Regions from separate parts of the Pantoea sp. GABEPS69 genome, predicted to be linked through region 1. Evidence: predicted binding sites of a transcription regulator. Region 1 holds the regulator's gene; the other holds the start of a gene.
The links. Region 1 encodes PhoB, which activates phosphate uptake and scavenging genes when phosphate is short. Its sites were predicted from a motif close to CTGTCATAAAACTGNCNNAT; they were not measured.

Region 1 (7,540 bases):
AGCGCCTGCTCTTCGCTGTTGTGCTGCTGCTGCCAGGCGGCCAGCGCGGCGCTGTCGCCCGCATCGAATGTGAGCGCCAGCTCACGCTGTAGAACTTGCCACTGCTGGGTTAACTCATCCAGCCGTTGGGTCTCTGCTGCCAGCTCCTCCTGCAGCCGCTGCCGTTCGGCCTTCGCCTGCTTAACGGCCTCGCCTTTTTTGATGCCCTGTTCGCGCAGCGCCTCAACCTGCTGCTCCTGTTCGGCCAGCCGTCGCTGATTTTCGCTCAGCTCCAGCGCGGCGTAGCGCTCGACCGCCGGATGCTGGCAAGAGCCGCACAGCGGGCAGGGCTGCTCCGGTTCCAGGCGCGCGCGCCAGGCCGCCAGATCGGCGATATGCTGCTCCAGCTCGCAAATCTTTTTGATATCGGCCAGCGACGCTTTTTCGCGCGCGAAGGCGGCGCGCAGCGTCTGCAGCGTTTCGTCATCCTGCTGCAGCGTCTTTTCCAGCGCGGCAAGGCGCTGCTGACGCGCGGCGAGATGCTGCTGCAGCGGCGTCCACTGCGAGGCGAGCACCGCCAGCTGCTGACGCAGCGGGCGGCTCGTCTCGCTTTGCGCCAGGCTGGCCTGCAGCGCCTGCGGCGGATGGCGCTGCTCTAGATCGGCCAGCGCCTGTTGCGCCCTCTTCAGGGCGCTCGCCGCCTGCTGTTCGGCCTGGCTCAGCGGCGTCGCCTGCTGCTCCAGCCGGGCGAGCTCCGCCTGCCGCTGCGCCAGCGTCCGCTGCTGCTGAATTTGCTGCTCGCGCAGCGCCGCCAGCGCGGTTTCGCGCTGCGTCAGCTGGGCGAAACGCTCCTGCCACAGCGCCAGCGAAGGGCCCCACTGCGGCAGCGCGCCCTGATCCGCGCGCCACTGCTGCTGTTGCGCCAGCGCGGCCTGCAGGCTGTCGCGCTGTGCCGTTTCCTGCTGCAGCGCGCGCGCGCTTTGCGTCAGCGCCTGCTGCTGCTGGTCGCTTTCCTGCCGCTGCTGCTGCGCCTGCGCCAGCAAAGCGGCGATCTGCTGGTCGAGCGGAATGACCTGTTCCGTCAGCAGTGTCTCCTGCGTCTGCTGCTCGCGCAGCGCGGCGTCGCGCGCCGCCTGGGCCGCCTCGCGGCGCTGCCGATCGCTCTCGGTTTGCTGCTCGGCGGCCTGGCGCTGCTGTGCGAGCTGCTGCTGCGTCTGCTGCAGGCGCTGCTGCTCATGCAGCAGACTGTCGCGCTGAGCTAATTTATCGCGCAGCTTCTCCGCCGGCTCGCTGCGCGCCAGCCGCTGGCGATCCGCTTCCGCGTCGCGCCACGCCTGTTCTGCCGCCTCCAGCGCAGCCTGCGCGGCCTGAATGTCGCTGTCGAGCTGCTGCGCCTGGGTCAGCCACTGATGCTGCCTGCGCAGGCTATCGTTCTGCTGAGTAAGCGCCTGCTCCGCTTCGGTCAGCGCAGCCAGCTGCTGCTGCAGCGCGGCGCGCGCTTCGGCGTCGAGCAGCGTCAGGGTGCCGGCGCGGCTGCGCAGGTTATCCAGCGCCAGCCGCGCCGCCTTGTGGCGCTCGTAGATGGCGACGGAGATCTGGCCGTAGATCTCGGTGCCGGTCAGCTCCTCCAGCAGTTCGGCGCGCTCGCCGGGCTTCGCGTTAAGAAACGCGGCGAACTGCCCCTGCGACAGCATCATCGAGCGGGTAAAGCGCTCGAAGTCGAGGCCCGACAGCGACTCGATCAGTTTTAATTTGTCGTTGACCTTGTCCGCGAAGATTTTGTCGTCGATGCAGCGCGCCAGCTCGACGCGCGGCGCCTGCAGCTTGCCGTCGGCCGCGCCGCGCGCGCGGTTCTGACTCCAGAAGGCGCGCCAGGCTTCGCCTTTGATCTCGAACTCCACTTCGGCGAGGCATTCGGCGGTGTCGCGCGTCATCAGACCGTTTTGCGTCTGCGACAGCACGCCGAGGCGCGGCGTCTGGTGATAGAGCGCCAGACAGATGGCGTCGAGCAGAGTGGTTTTGCCTGCGCCGGTCGCGCCGGTTATGGCGAACAGGCCGTTGCTGGCGAAGGGCTCGGCGCGAAAGTCGATAAACCATTCGCCTTTCAGCGCGTTCAGGTTTTTAAAGCGCAGCGTGAGGATTTTCATTCGCTCTCCTCCAGCGAGGCGAGGGCAGAGCGGAACAGGGCGCTGAGGCGCGCATGCTCGGATTCTTCGATATCCTCCGCCAGCGCGATGCGGCGGGCGAAGACCTCTTCCACTTTTAGCTCGCTCAGGGTTTCGTTTTTTAGCTGCGCCAGGCTGTGCTGGCGCTGTTCGCGGCTGCGGCGCAGCAGCAGGACTTCGACCGGCAGATCGGCGGTCAGCGCCTCGACGCGGCGCTGCAAATCGCTGAGAAATTCCTGGGTCGTCACCTCAATATCGAGCCAAACCGGCTTGTCGCCCTGATGGTCGGCGAAGGGCGCCAGCTGCGCCTCGATCTCCGCCAGCGAGCCTTTCAGCATTTTCATTGGCTGGAACGGCGGAACGGGCAGCGGCGTCACGCTCTGCAAACCGGCGCTGTTCAGCTCCAGTAAAAAGACGCTTTTCTCGCTGCCGAGCTCGTCGAAGCTGAGCGGGATCGGCGAGCCGCTGTAGCGAATATGATCGCTGTTGGCGACGCGCTGGGCGCGATGGATATGGCCGAGCGCCACGTAGTCGACGTCGGGAAAAGCCGACGCGGGAAAGGCGTCGAGCGTGCCGATATAGATATCGCGCACCGAATCGCTTTTGCTGACGCCGACGGTGGTGAGATGGCCGGTAGCGATAACCGGCAGCGCCAGCGGATGCGCGCGCGCCGCGTCGACGCTGCGCTGATAGTGCGCGGCGATCGCCTCCAGCAGGCTGAGCTGTTTCTCCCGCCCCGACTGGCCCGCGCGGCTGCGCATAATATCGCGCGGCCGCAGATAGGGAATGGCGCAGAGCAGCGCGCCTGTTTCGCCGGCGCGGTCGCGCAGCAGCAGCAGATTGTGATCCGCCTGCGGCGTGGTGATCACCTGGGTATTCAGGCAGGCGAGCAGGGCGCGCGACTCGTTGAGCGTGGCGACCGAATCGTGATTGCCCGCCAGCACCACCAGCTGGCAGCCGGTCGGCTGCAGCGCCACGACGAAACGGTTAAAGAGTTCGCGCGCGTAGCTTGGCGGCGTGCCGCTATCGAAGAGGTCGCCCGCGACGATCAGCGCATCGACCTGATGCGCCTCGATACGCGCCAGCAGCCAGTCGAGAAAGGCCTGGTGCTCGGCCGCCCGGCTCTTGTTATAGAAAAACTGACCGAGGTGCCAGTCCGCGGTATGAATGATGCGCATAAAACTCCCTGCGGTAACGGTTTGCCGGAGGATTATACCGGCTATGGCGCAAAAGCGAAAAAAGCTGCGCTGGCTGTCATAAAGCAGTGTTAACGCGCTGATTAAGCGGCTATGTTTTTCATAAAAGTGTCATAAATCTGACGCATAATGGCGCCGCATATAACGGTGACAGCGGTCACATCAGCAGGAGTTGCAATGGCTAAGCGCATTTTGGTTGTGGAAGATGAAGCCCCTATCCGTGAAATGTTGTGCTTTGTTCTGGAGCAGAACGACTACCAGCCCATTGAGGCCGAGGATTATGACAGCGCGATAGGGAAACTGATTGAGCCCTGGCCAGATTTAATTCTGCTGGACTGGATGTTGCCGGGCGGCAGCGGTATTCAGTTTATTAAGCATCTCAAGCGCGAAGCCCTGACGCGCGATATTCCGGTGATGATGCTGACGGCGCGCGGCGAAGAGGAAGATCGCGTGCGCGGTCTGGAAGTGGGCGCGGATGACTACATCACCAAGCCTTTCTCGCCGAAAGAGCTGATGGCGCGCATCAAGGCGGTGATGCGCCGCATTTCGCCGATGGCGGTGGAAGAGGTGATCGAGATGCAGGGGCTGAGCCTGGACCCGTCGTCGCACCGCGTAATGTCGGAGTCGACGCCGCTGGAGATGGGCCCGACCGAATATAAGCTGCTGCACTTCTTTATGACCCATCCCGAACGCGTCTACAGCCGCGAGCAGCTGCTGAACCACGTCTGGGGCACCAATGTCTATGTGGAAGATCGCACCGTCGACGTGCATATCCGCCGCTTACGTAAGGCGCTGGAAGTTTCCGGCCACGATCGCATGGTTCAAACCGTTCGCGGAACGGGGTATCGTTTCTCCGCCCGCTACTAAACGGAGTCTTTACCGTGCTGGAACGACTCTCCTGGAAGAGACTGCTCTCCGAGCTGGCGCTGGCCTGCCTGCCGGCGCTGATTATCGGTTTGATTTTCGGCTATCTCCCCTGGCTGCTGCTGATCAGCGTGCTGGGGATGCTGCTGTGGCACTTCTATAATTTGATGCGGCTGTCGCACTGGCTGTGGGTGGATCGCACCATGACGCCGCCCACCGGGCAGGCGAGCTGGGAGCCGCTGTTTTACGGCCTCTATCAGATGCAGCTGCGCAACCGGCGGCGGCGGCGCGAGCTGGGCAACCTGATCAAGCGCTTTCGCAGCGGCGCCGAGACGCTGCCCGACGCGGTGGTGCTTACCACGGAAGAGGGCGCCATTTTCTGGTGTAACGGTCTGGCGCAGCAGCACCTTGGCCTGCGCTGGCCGGAAGATAACGGCCAGAACATCCTTAACCTGCTGCGCTATCCGGAGTTCTCCCGCTATATTCGCCAGCGCGATTTCAACAAGCCGCTCACCTTAATTCTCAATAACCAGCACCACATGGAGTTTCGCATCATGCCCTACAGCGAAGGGCAGTGGCTGATGGTGGCGCGCGACGTGACGCAGATGCACCAGCTGGAAGGGGCGCGGCGCAATTTCTTCGCCAACGTCAGCCATGAGCTGCGCACGCCGCTGACGGTGCTGCAGGGCTATCTGGAGATGATGAACGACTCGGTGATGAACGAGCGCTCGCGCGGCAAAGCGCTGCAGACCATGCAGGAGCAGACGCGCCGCATGGACAGCCTGGTGCGCCAGCTGCTGACGCTGTCGCGCATCGAGGCGGCGCCGGCCATCGACATGAAAGAGACGGTGGACGTGCCGATGATGCTGCATCTGCTGCAGCGCGAGGCGGAGACGCTGAGCGGCGGCCGCCACGAGATTCACTTTCACACCGATTCGCATCTCAAGGTGCTCGGCGACGACGATCAGCTACGCAGCGCCCTCTCTAACCTGGTCTATAACGCGGTGAACCATACGCCGGACGGCACGCGCATCGACATCAGCTGGCTGCGCAGCCGCCAGGGGGCGCAGTTCAAAGTCTGCGACAACGGGCCGGGCATTCCGGCGGAGCACCTGCCGCGCCTGACGGAGCGCTTCTATCGCGTAGATAAGGCGCGCTCGCGCGCCACCGGTGGCAGCGGACTGGGGCTGGCGATCGTCAAGCACGCCCTTAGCCACCATAATGCGCGGCTGGAGATCACCAGCATTCCCGATAAAGAGACCTGTTTTACCTTTACGCTGCCGTCAAGGTTGATCGTCAGCGCGGGATTGCAGGAGAATGCCGTCCATTAACCGTTAATGGAACCTCTCATGCGCGCCTTGCTGCTGTTGCTTTCTCTCTTTTCGCCTGCGCTGACGCTGGCGGCGGCGCCTCAGCCCGAAATGCTCACCGGCAACCTCAGCAGCGTCGGCTCAGACACGCTGGGAACGCTGATGATGCTGTGGAGCGAAGATTTCAGCACGCGGGCGCCGGGCGTCAATCTACAGGTGCAGGCCTCCGGCTCTTCTACCGCGCCGACCGCGCTGGCGGCGGGCGCCGCGCAGCTCGGCCCGATGAGCCGCCCCATGCAGGCGGAAGAGCGGCAAACATTCCAGGCGCGCTATGGCTACGCGCCGCTCGCCGTGCCGGTGGCGCTCGACGCGCTGGTGGTAGTGGTCAATCAGCGCAATCCGCTGACGCAGATCGATGCGCGCCAGCTGGATGCCATCTTTTCCGTGACGCGCCTGTGCGGCGCGCCGCGGGTACTGACGCGCTGGGGCGATATGGGCGTGCGACAGCCCGACTGGGCGCGGCGACCGATTCAGCGTTACGGACGCAACTCCGCCTCGGGCACCTGGGGGTTTTTCAAGCAGCAGGCGCTGTGCAACGGCGATTTTCGCGCCGACGTGGCGGAGTTTCCCGGATCGGCCGCCGTGGTGCAGGCGGTTGCCGCCAATCCGCGCAGCATCGGCTACGCCAGCTTCGGTTTTCATCTCAGCGGCGTGAAGATGCTTGCCGTGACGGACGCGCAGGGCGCGGCGGTAACGCCGGACGCCGACTCTATCCGCAGCGGCCGCTATCCCTGGGCGCGCCCGCTTTATATCTATGTCAATAAGCCGCCGGGCAAGCCGCTGCCGCCGCTGGTAAACGCCTTTCTCCATCAGGTGCTTTCGCCGCAGGGCCAGCGCCGCGTCAGCGAAGCGGGCTATCTTCCGCTGTCAGCAGCGCAGCGTGATCAGGCTCTGTCTGCGATAGAGGCGAAGTAACTACTAACGTGAATTTTTTTCATCTCCGCTGAAATTTCTTCTGTTGCAGATAAGGCGCGCACATGCCAATCTGTCCACAGACGTTTAGCCATCCAGATGGCTACATATAACTTAGCGAAATTATTCCCTGACGTGATTAACGTTCAGGGTGCCAGGAGTGAAGATGACCGCACAGACCGCCCCGTTCCGCGCCGATACCGTCGGCAGCTTCCTGCGTCCCGCCGCCATTAAAAACGCGCGCGAGCAGTATGCCGCCGGCCAGATTGATAAAACCGAGCTGACCCGCATCGAAGACGAAGCGATTCGCGACGTCGTCAGCAAGCAGATCGCCAACGGGCTGCAGGTGGTGACTGACGGCGAATTCCGCCGCGCCTGGTGGCACTTCGACTTTTTCGGCGGCCTGGAGGGCGTCGAGCTGTTCGAAGCGGAGCAGGGCATTCAGTTCAACGGCGTCCAGACCAAAGCGCACGGCGTGCGCGTGGTGGGCAAGCTGGGCTTCCGCGATCACCCGATGCTGGAGCATTTTCGCTTCCTGCAGAGCGTCGCAGGCGATGCGGTACCGAAGATGACCATCCCCAGCCCGAGCGTGCTGCACTTCCGCGGCGGCCGCAAAGTGATTGACGAGAACGTCTATCCCGATCTGGCGGACTACTTCGACGACCTGGCCGACACCTATAAAACGGCGATCAAAGCCTTTTACGATGCGGGCTGCCGCTATCTGCAGCTGGACGATACCGTCTGGGCCTATCTCTGCTCGGAAGATCAGAAGCGTCAGATCCGCGAGCGCGGCGACGATCCCGAGCAGCTGGCGCACACCTACGCCCGCGTGCTCAATAAAGCGCTGGAGGGCAAGCCTGCCGATCTTACCGTTGGCCTGCACGTCTGCCGCGGCAACTTCCGCTCGACCTGGATCTCTGAAGGCGGCTACGAGCCGGTAGCGGAGATTCTGTTCGGCGGCGTGAACATCGACGCATTCTTCCTGGAGTACGATAACGAGCGCGCCGGCGGCTTCGAACCTCTGCGTTTTATCAAGCCTGGCCACCAGAAAGTG
Region 2 (7,540 bases), 730 kb from region 1:
ACCGACGGCCTCAAGCATCGGCGCTTACTGCCTTAAGCGATTCTTCTGGCGCTGGCCAGTAGCGCGCCTACCGCCATAAACAATCCGCCAAAGATCCGGTTCAGCAGCTTCATCTGCTTTGGCCCTTTAATCCAGGCCGCAATGCGCGTCGCCAGCGTGGCGTAGCCGATCATCACGATAATATCGACGACAATAGTGGTGGCGCCCAGCACCAGGTACTGCATCGCCTGCGGCTGGTGCGGCAGGATAAACTGCGGAAACAGCGCGGCGAGAAACACGATGCTTTTCGGATTGGTCAGGTTCACCAGCACCGCGCGCTTGAACAGGCGGCGGCGCGGCGTTGCTTTGGCCACCGCATCGAGATCGATGGCGCCCGCAGAGCGCCACTGCTGAATGCCGAGCCACACCAGATAGGCCGCGCCCGCCCATTTCAACACTTCAAACGCCAGCAGCGACTGGGAAAAGAGCGCGCCCAGCCCGATCCCCACCAGCACGATATGGATCGCCAGGCCAAGCTGCAGGCCGCTGATCGAGGCCGCTGCGCCGCGATAGCCGTGGCTGATGCCGGTGCTCATGGTATTAATCGCGCCGGAACCGGGCGAAAGGCTGAGGATAGTGGTGGTGAGAAGGTAAGTCAGCCACCATTCAGTGGTCATGGGTTGCGCTCCCTGTCTGGGCGGAAATATGACACAATACGCCAGAAACAAGCGTGACGCTACGGGCCGCATGCGCGGCTCGCGACAGGCCTGTCGCGCGTCTGCAGGGGGATTGATGGAACGACATAAAGCGAGCTGGCTCAACCGGGAAAAAGCCTTTGCCGCCTTTGCGCACGGTCCGCTGCTCGACTTCTGGCACCGGCGCGAAGAGCGTGAATTCGTCGGCGTGGAAAACGTCACGCTGCGCTATGTGCGCTTCACCGCGCCGCACCATAAGCGCGTGATTCTTATCGTGCCTGGGCGCATCGAAAGCTACGTCAAATACCCCGAACTGGCGTACGACCTGTTTCACTGCGGCTTTGACGTGGTGATCCTCGACCATCGCGGGCAGGGACGATCCGACCGGCTGCTGCAGGATACCCATCGCGGTCATGTAGTAGAGTTCACGCACTACGTCGACGACTTAGAGACGCTCTATCTGAAAGAGATTGTCGGCGGGCACTACCAGCACCGCTACGCGCTGGCGCATTCGATGGGCGGCGCCATCCTGACGCTGTTTCTGGCGCGCCAGCCGCAGGCGTTTCATGCCGTGACGCTGGTGGCGCCGATGTTCGGCATCGCGCTGCCGATGCCCTCTTTCCTGGCGAACCGTATCCTCGACTGGGCGGAGAAGCGCCCGGCTATACGCGATGGCTATGCGCTCGGCACCGGACGCTGGCGCGCGCATCCGTTCGGCATCAATCGCCTGACGCACAGCGCGGAGCGCTATCGCCGCAGCCTGCGTTTTTACGCTGACGATCCCGCTATCCGCGTCGGCGGACCGACCTATCACTGGGTGCGCGAAGGCATTCACGCCGGGCGCAATATCCTGAGCCTGGCCAGCACCATTACCACGCCGCTTTTGCTGCTGCAGGCGGGCGAGGATCGCGTGGTGGACAACCGTTCGCAGGATCTTTTTTGCGCGGCGATGGCGCAGGCGGGCCATCCTTGCGAGACGCGCGTCATCAAAGAGGCGCGCCACGAAATTCTGTTTGAAAAAGATGGCATGCGCGCCGAAGCGCTGAATGCGCTGATCGATTTCTTCGAGGCGCATCCCTGATTCGAAAAATTATCTTACCGGCTACGGCCTATAACAATACCTGAGGTTTTCATGTTTCAAATCGTCGCATCCGATCTGGATGGCACGCTGCTCTCTCCTGAACATCGGCTAACGCCTTACGCCCACGATATTCTGCAACAGCTGGTGGCGCGCGAGATCCACTTTGTTTTCGCCACCGGCCGTCATTATATCGACGTAGGGCAGATGCGCGACAAGCTGGGCATTCCCGCTTATATGATCACCTCTAACGGCGCGCGCGTGCACAACGCCGAGGGCGAGCTGGTGTTCAGCCATAACCTCGACGAAGATATCGCGCTGGAGCTTTACGGGCTGCACTACGCTAATCCCGCCATCCTGACGCACGTCTATCGCGATGACGAATGGTTTATGAGCCGCACCCATCCGGCGGAGCAGGACTATTTCCGCGAGTCGGTATTCACATATCAGGTCTATGAGCCAGGCATGCTGCCGGGCGACAATATCAGCAAGGTCTTTTTCACCAGCGACGATCCCGAGGCGCTGATCCCGCTCGAACTGGCGCTGCAGGCGCGATGGGGCGATCGCGTGAACGTCAGCTTTTCGCTGCCGACCTGTCTGGAGGTGATGGCGGGCGGGGTGTCGAAGGGGCATGCGCTGGAAGCGGTGGCGAAACAGCTGGGGCACTCGCTCAAGGCGTGCATCGCCTTCGGCGACGGCATGAACGACGTAGAGATGCTGAGCATGGCGGGCAAGGGCTGCATTATGCGCAACGCCCACCAGCGGTTAAAGGATACGCTGCCGGATCTGGAAGTGATCGGCAGCAATGCGGATGATGCCGTGCCGCATACGCTGCGCACGCTGTTTTTATCCTGACGCAAGAGGCCGGCGCGATGCCGGCCTCTTTCTTTATGACGCCAGCTGCTGCTTGTGCTTGCGTTCGTTAATCATGGTCAACAGCAGCAGGATCACCGCCAGCACGCAGCCTACCACCATTACCAGAAAACCGCCGTTCCAGCCGAAGAAATCGACGGTATAGCCGACGATGGCGCTGGCTGCGACCGAACCGCCAAGATAGCCGAACAGGCCGGTAAAGCCTGCGGCGGTGCCCGCCGCTTTTTTCGGCGCCAGCTCCAGCGCATGCAGGCCGATCAGCATCACCGGACCGTAAATCAGAAAGCCGATGATAATCATGCAGGCCATATCCACGCCGGGATTGCCCGCCGGGTTAAACCAGTAGACTACCGTGGCGATGGTCACCAGCGTCATAAAGAAGACGCCGGTCGCGCCGCGATTCCCCTTAAACACCTTGTCCGACATCCAGCCGCACAGCAGCGTGCCGGGAATGCCGGCGTATTCGTACAGGAAGTAGGCCCAGGAAGATTTATCCAGCGTGAAGTGCTTCACCTCTTTCAGGTAGGTGGGCGACCAGTCGAGAATGCCGTAGCGCAGCAGGTAGACGAAGACGTTGGCCAGCGCGATATACCACAGTAGCTTGTTGGGCAGCACATACTGGGTGAAGATCTGCTTCGCCGTCAGCTCCTCTTCGTGCGTGGCGCTGTAGTCCGGCGGATAGTCGTGCTTGTACGCCTCAATAGGCGGCAATCCGCAGGACTGCGGCGTATCGCGCATCAGCGCGAAGGCGATCAGCGCCACGGCGATGGCGGCGAAAGCGGGCATATAGAGCGCCGCTTTCCAGTCGTTGAACCACGCCATGCCGAGCAGGAACAGCAGCGGCGGCAGGCCGCCGCCGACGTTATGCGCGCAGTTCCACACCGAAACGATGCCGCCGCGCTCTTTCTGCGACCACCAGTGCACCATGGTGCGCCCGCAGGGCGGCCAGCCCATGCCCTGAAACCAGCCGCAGGCAAACAGCAGCGCGAACATCACCATAATGCTGGAGGTTGCCCAGGGCACGAAGCCCATAAACAGCATTACCGCGGCGGCGAGGATCAGTCCGGCAGGCAGAAACACGCGCGGATTCGAGCGATCTGAGACCGAACCCATAATAAATTTTGAGAAGCCGTACGCAATCGAGATGCCGGAAAGCGCAAAGCCGAGGTCGCCGCGCGAAAAGCCCTGCTCGACCAGATAGGGCATCGCCAGCGCGAAATTTTTGCGTACCAGATAGTAGGCGGCGTAGCCAAAGAAGATACCGAAGAAGATCTGCCAGCGCAGGCGGCGATATAAAGGATCAACCTGATCTTCCGCCACCTGCGGTCGATGCGGTGCGGGTTTAAAGATGCTCAGCATAGCTGCCCTCCCAGGCGTATTGTCGTTGTAATGGAAATGCGCAGTGCGTTCCAGAGGTCGCCGCGATGTTCCTTTTCGCGTCTATTCTGGCGCTTTTCGCGCATGGCAGCTGTGATAGTTGACACATTTGTTACACTTTTATGACAATAACGGCAGGTTAATTTCACAAAATGGTGTTATTCGCGCATCGCTTATAAAATATCCACCCATGCCCGTACTGAGCGCTGATTTAGTGAGCGCTTGTCAACCAGAAAGCGCCGCGTCGCCGCAGCACATTGATTAAACTAGCCGCCTCTCTTTTTTTGCAGGATCGAAGCTGTGCTGTTACTGATCGTTACCACTATTCTTTGGGCGTTTTCCTTCAGCCTGATTGGAGAATATCTGGCGGGGCAGGTGGATTCCTGGTTCTCCGTTTTAATGCGTCTGGCGCTGGCGGCGCTGGTGTTTTTGCCTTTTCTGCGCTGGCGCGGCTATCGTCCATCGACGCTGCTGCTCTATATGCTGGTAGGGATGCTGCAGCTCGGCATCATGTACCTGATTAGCTTCGAAGCCTATCTCTACCTCAGCGTCTCGGAGTTCCTGCTATTCACCGTCATGACGCCGCTCTATGTCACCCTGATTTATGATGTGATCAGCAAGCGTCCGCTGCGCATCGGCTACGCCTTCAGCGCGCTGCTGGCGGTGGCGGGCGCGGCGATTATTCGCTACGACAAGGTCAGCGATCATTTCTGGTTCGGCCTGCTGCTGGTACAGCTGGCGAATATCTGCTTTGCCGTGGGCATGGTGGGCTATAAACGGCTGCAGGAAACCCGGCCGATGCCGCAGCACACCGCCTTTTCCTGGTTTTATCTCGGCGCGGTGCTGATTGCGATTATCGCCTGGTGCCTGTGGGGCAACCCGGCGAAACTGCCGACCACCTCGCTGCAGTGGGGCATTCTGGTCTGGCTGGGCGTGGCGGCGTCAGGGCTGGGCTACTTTATGTGGAACTACGGCGCCACCCAAGTGGATGCGGGCACGCTGGGCATTATGAACAATATGCATGTCCCGGCGGGGCTGCTGGTAAATCTGGCAATCTGGCAGCAGAAGCCGCACTGGCCCAGTTTTATCGCCGGCGCGCTGGTGATTTTCGCCTCGCTATACGTGCATAAGCGCTGGGTGATACGCAGTCGCTGAGGCGCATATAAGTCATCAGGGCGGCGATTGCCGCCCTGATGGCTGTCGCGCTAAGCGGCGCTACTATTTTCTGTCTTTCGGCGGCTGGGCCGGGCGAGGTTTCGCCGTCTTGGGCGCGGCGGATTTCGCTGCCTGAGTCGGGCTGGTTTTCGTGGCCTGCGACGGCGCGCTTTTCGCCGGCTGCGTCGGGCGCAGCGTCATGGTCAGGCCCTTTAAAAAGTTGCGCATAATCTGATCGCCGCATTCGCGGTAGTTTTTATGATCCGGCTTGCGGAAGATGGCGCCGATTTCCGCCTGAGAAACCGAAAAGTTCGCCTTTTCCAGCACCGCCGGAATATCGGTGGTTTTCAGATCGAACGCGATACGCAGTTTTTTCATAAAAATGTTGTTGTTCATGCGGCGCTCGATCGAGGGCGCTGGCATCTCTTCGCTTTTGCCGCGACGGAAGAAAATCAGGCCGTTGAGAAAATAGCCCATCAGCACGTCCGGCAGCGGTTTAAACGCGGCGTCGTCCTCTTTTTTCAGCCAGGCCTGCACGTCGCTCAGCGCGACTTCACAGTCGGTCAGTGCGAAAATCTCCACCACTTTGGCATCGCTTAAATTCAGCATAAAGCGCACGCTGCGCAAAATATCGTTATTGGTCATGGTGAGATTTTCTCATGGTCGTTTAACAGGCTGCGCATTATAGGGGAATTTGCGGTTCAGCGTTGCAAAATCGCGCCAGGAAGCGCCGCATCGCGCACGAAAGGCAGGTGTTCGCAGGCGTGCTGCCGCGCGAAGCGGGTAAAGGCTTCCAGCACCGGCTGACGCTGCTCGCCGTCGCGCACGGCGGCATAAAGGCGACTCCACAGCCCTTTGCCCAGGGTTTTCGTCACGATTAATCCCTGCTTTTCAAAGCTCTCTACTACCCAGTGCGGCAGCGCGGCGATGCCCATGCGCGCCGCCACCATCTGAATCAGCAGCAGCGTATTGTCCACGCTCTTCAGGGCCGGGCTGACGCCTGCCGGCTGAAGAAAGTGTCGCCAGATATCCAGTCGCTGGCGCTGCACCGGATAGATCATCAACACCTCCTGCGCCAGGTCCTCGGGCGTAATGTGTTCGACCTGCGCCAGCGGATGATCGGGCGCCAGCACCAGACGCACTTCAAAGTCGAACATCGGCGTGTAGTGCAGGCCGCTGCGCGGCAGGATATCGGAAGTCAGCACTACGTCCAGCTCGCCCTGCTGCAGCGCAGGCTGCGGATCGAAGGTCACGCCCGATTTAAAATCCATCACCACCTGCGGCCAGCTCTGACGAAAGTTGTCCAGTGCCGGCGTCAGCCACTGAATGCAGCTGTGGCACTCAATGGCGATGCGCAGCGTCGCCTGATAAGGCTCGTGGCATGCCTGCAGCGCCTGCTGGATTTGCGGCAGCACCTGCTCCGCCAACTGCAGCAGAATTTCGCCCTGCGGCGTGAAGCGCAGCGGCTGGCTTTTGCGTACGAACAGGCGGAATCCCAGCCGCTGCTCGAGATCGCTGAACTGATGCGACAACGCGGATTGCGTCTGATGAAGCTGCGCGGCGGCGGCGGCCAGCGAGCCGGTATTACGCAGAGCCTGAAGCGTCCGCAGGTGCTTAAGTTCGATCATGAGCGTCCTTCACATGGAGATTGAACAATTTGCGCTTGAGGAACATACACTACCCGCAGAATATAGCGGTGTAAACATCTGGACGGCTAAACATCTTTGGCTGCCAGACGAAGCCAAAGAGAAATTATCGGGAGAACAGCATATGACCATTCTGAACCACAGCCTCGGCTTTCCCCGCGTCGGCCTGCGTCGCGAACTGAAAAAGGCGCAGGAGAGCTACTGGGCGGGCAAAGCGACTCAGCAAGAGCTGCTGGCCGCCGGACGCGAACTGCGCGCCCGCCACTGGCAACAGCAGAAAGAGGCGGGCGTGGATCTGCTGCCGGTGGGCGACTTCGCCTGGTACGATCATGTGCTGACCACCAGCCTGATGCTGGGCAACGTTCCGGCGCGCCATCAGAATCAAGACGACACCGTCGACCTCGATACGCTGTTTCGCATTGCGCGCGGTCGGGCGCCGACCGGCGAACCGGCCGCCGCCGCCGAGATGACCAAATGGTTTAACACCAACTATCACTACATCGTGCCGGAGTTCACAAAAGGCCAGACATTTAAACTCGCCTGGACCCAGCTGCTGGACGAAGTGGACGAAGCGCTGGCGCTGGGCCACAAGGTGAAGCCGGTGCTGCTCGGCCCGGTGACCTATATCTGGCTGGGCAAAGTTAAAGGCGAGCCGTTCGACCGCCTGTCGCTGCTGAATGATATTCTGCCGGTTTACCAGCAGGTGCTGGCCGAGCTGAAAAAACGCGACGTCGAGT

Region 2: glpT (glycerol-3-phosphate transporter) is a predicted target of PhoB. The motif match lies at 4,112-4,131, and genes of this name have one in related genera.

What each region holds. Positions count from the first base shown of each region.
Region 1 is NZ_CP118618.1:3,102,490-3,110,029, reverse strand. It holds gene PVE98_RS15280 (AAA family ATPase) at 1-2,126, opposite strand, end outside; gene sbcD (exonuclease subunit SbcD) at 2,123-3,322, opposite strand; gene phoB (phosphate response regulator transcription factor PhoB) at 3,518-4,207, shown strand; gene phoR (phosphate regulon sensor histidine kinase PhoR) at 4,222-5,535, shown strand; gene PVE98_RS15260 (PstS family phosphate ABC transporter substrate-binding protein) at 5,554-6,489, shown strand; gene PVE98_RS15255 (cobalamin-independent methionine synthase II family protein) at 6,653-7,540, shown strand, end outside.
Region 2 is NZ_CP118618.1:3,831,434-3,838,973, reverse strand. It holds gene rhtB (homoserine/homoserine lactone efflux protein) at 33-656, opposite strand; gene pldB (lysophospholipase L2) at 772-1,755, shown strand; gene yigL (sugar/pyridoxal phosphate phosphatase YigL) at 1,807-2,607, shown strand; gene glpT (glycerol-3-phosphate transporter) at 2,641-3,984, opposite strand; gene PVE98_RS18615 (carboxylate/amino acid/amine transporter) at 4,303-5,157, shown strand; partial or broken gene PVE98_RS18610 (DUF1456 family protein) at 5,338-5,802, opposite strand; gene metR (HTH-type transcriptional regulator MetR) at 5,859-6,785, opposite strand; gene metE (5-methyltetrahydropteroyltriglutamate--homocysteine S-methyltransferase) at 6,928-7,540, shown strand, end outside.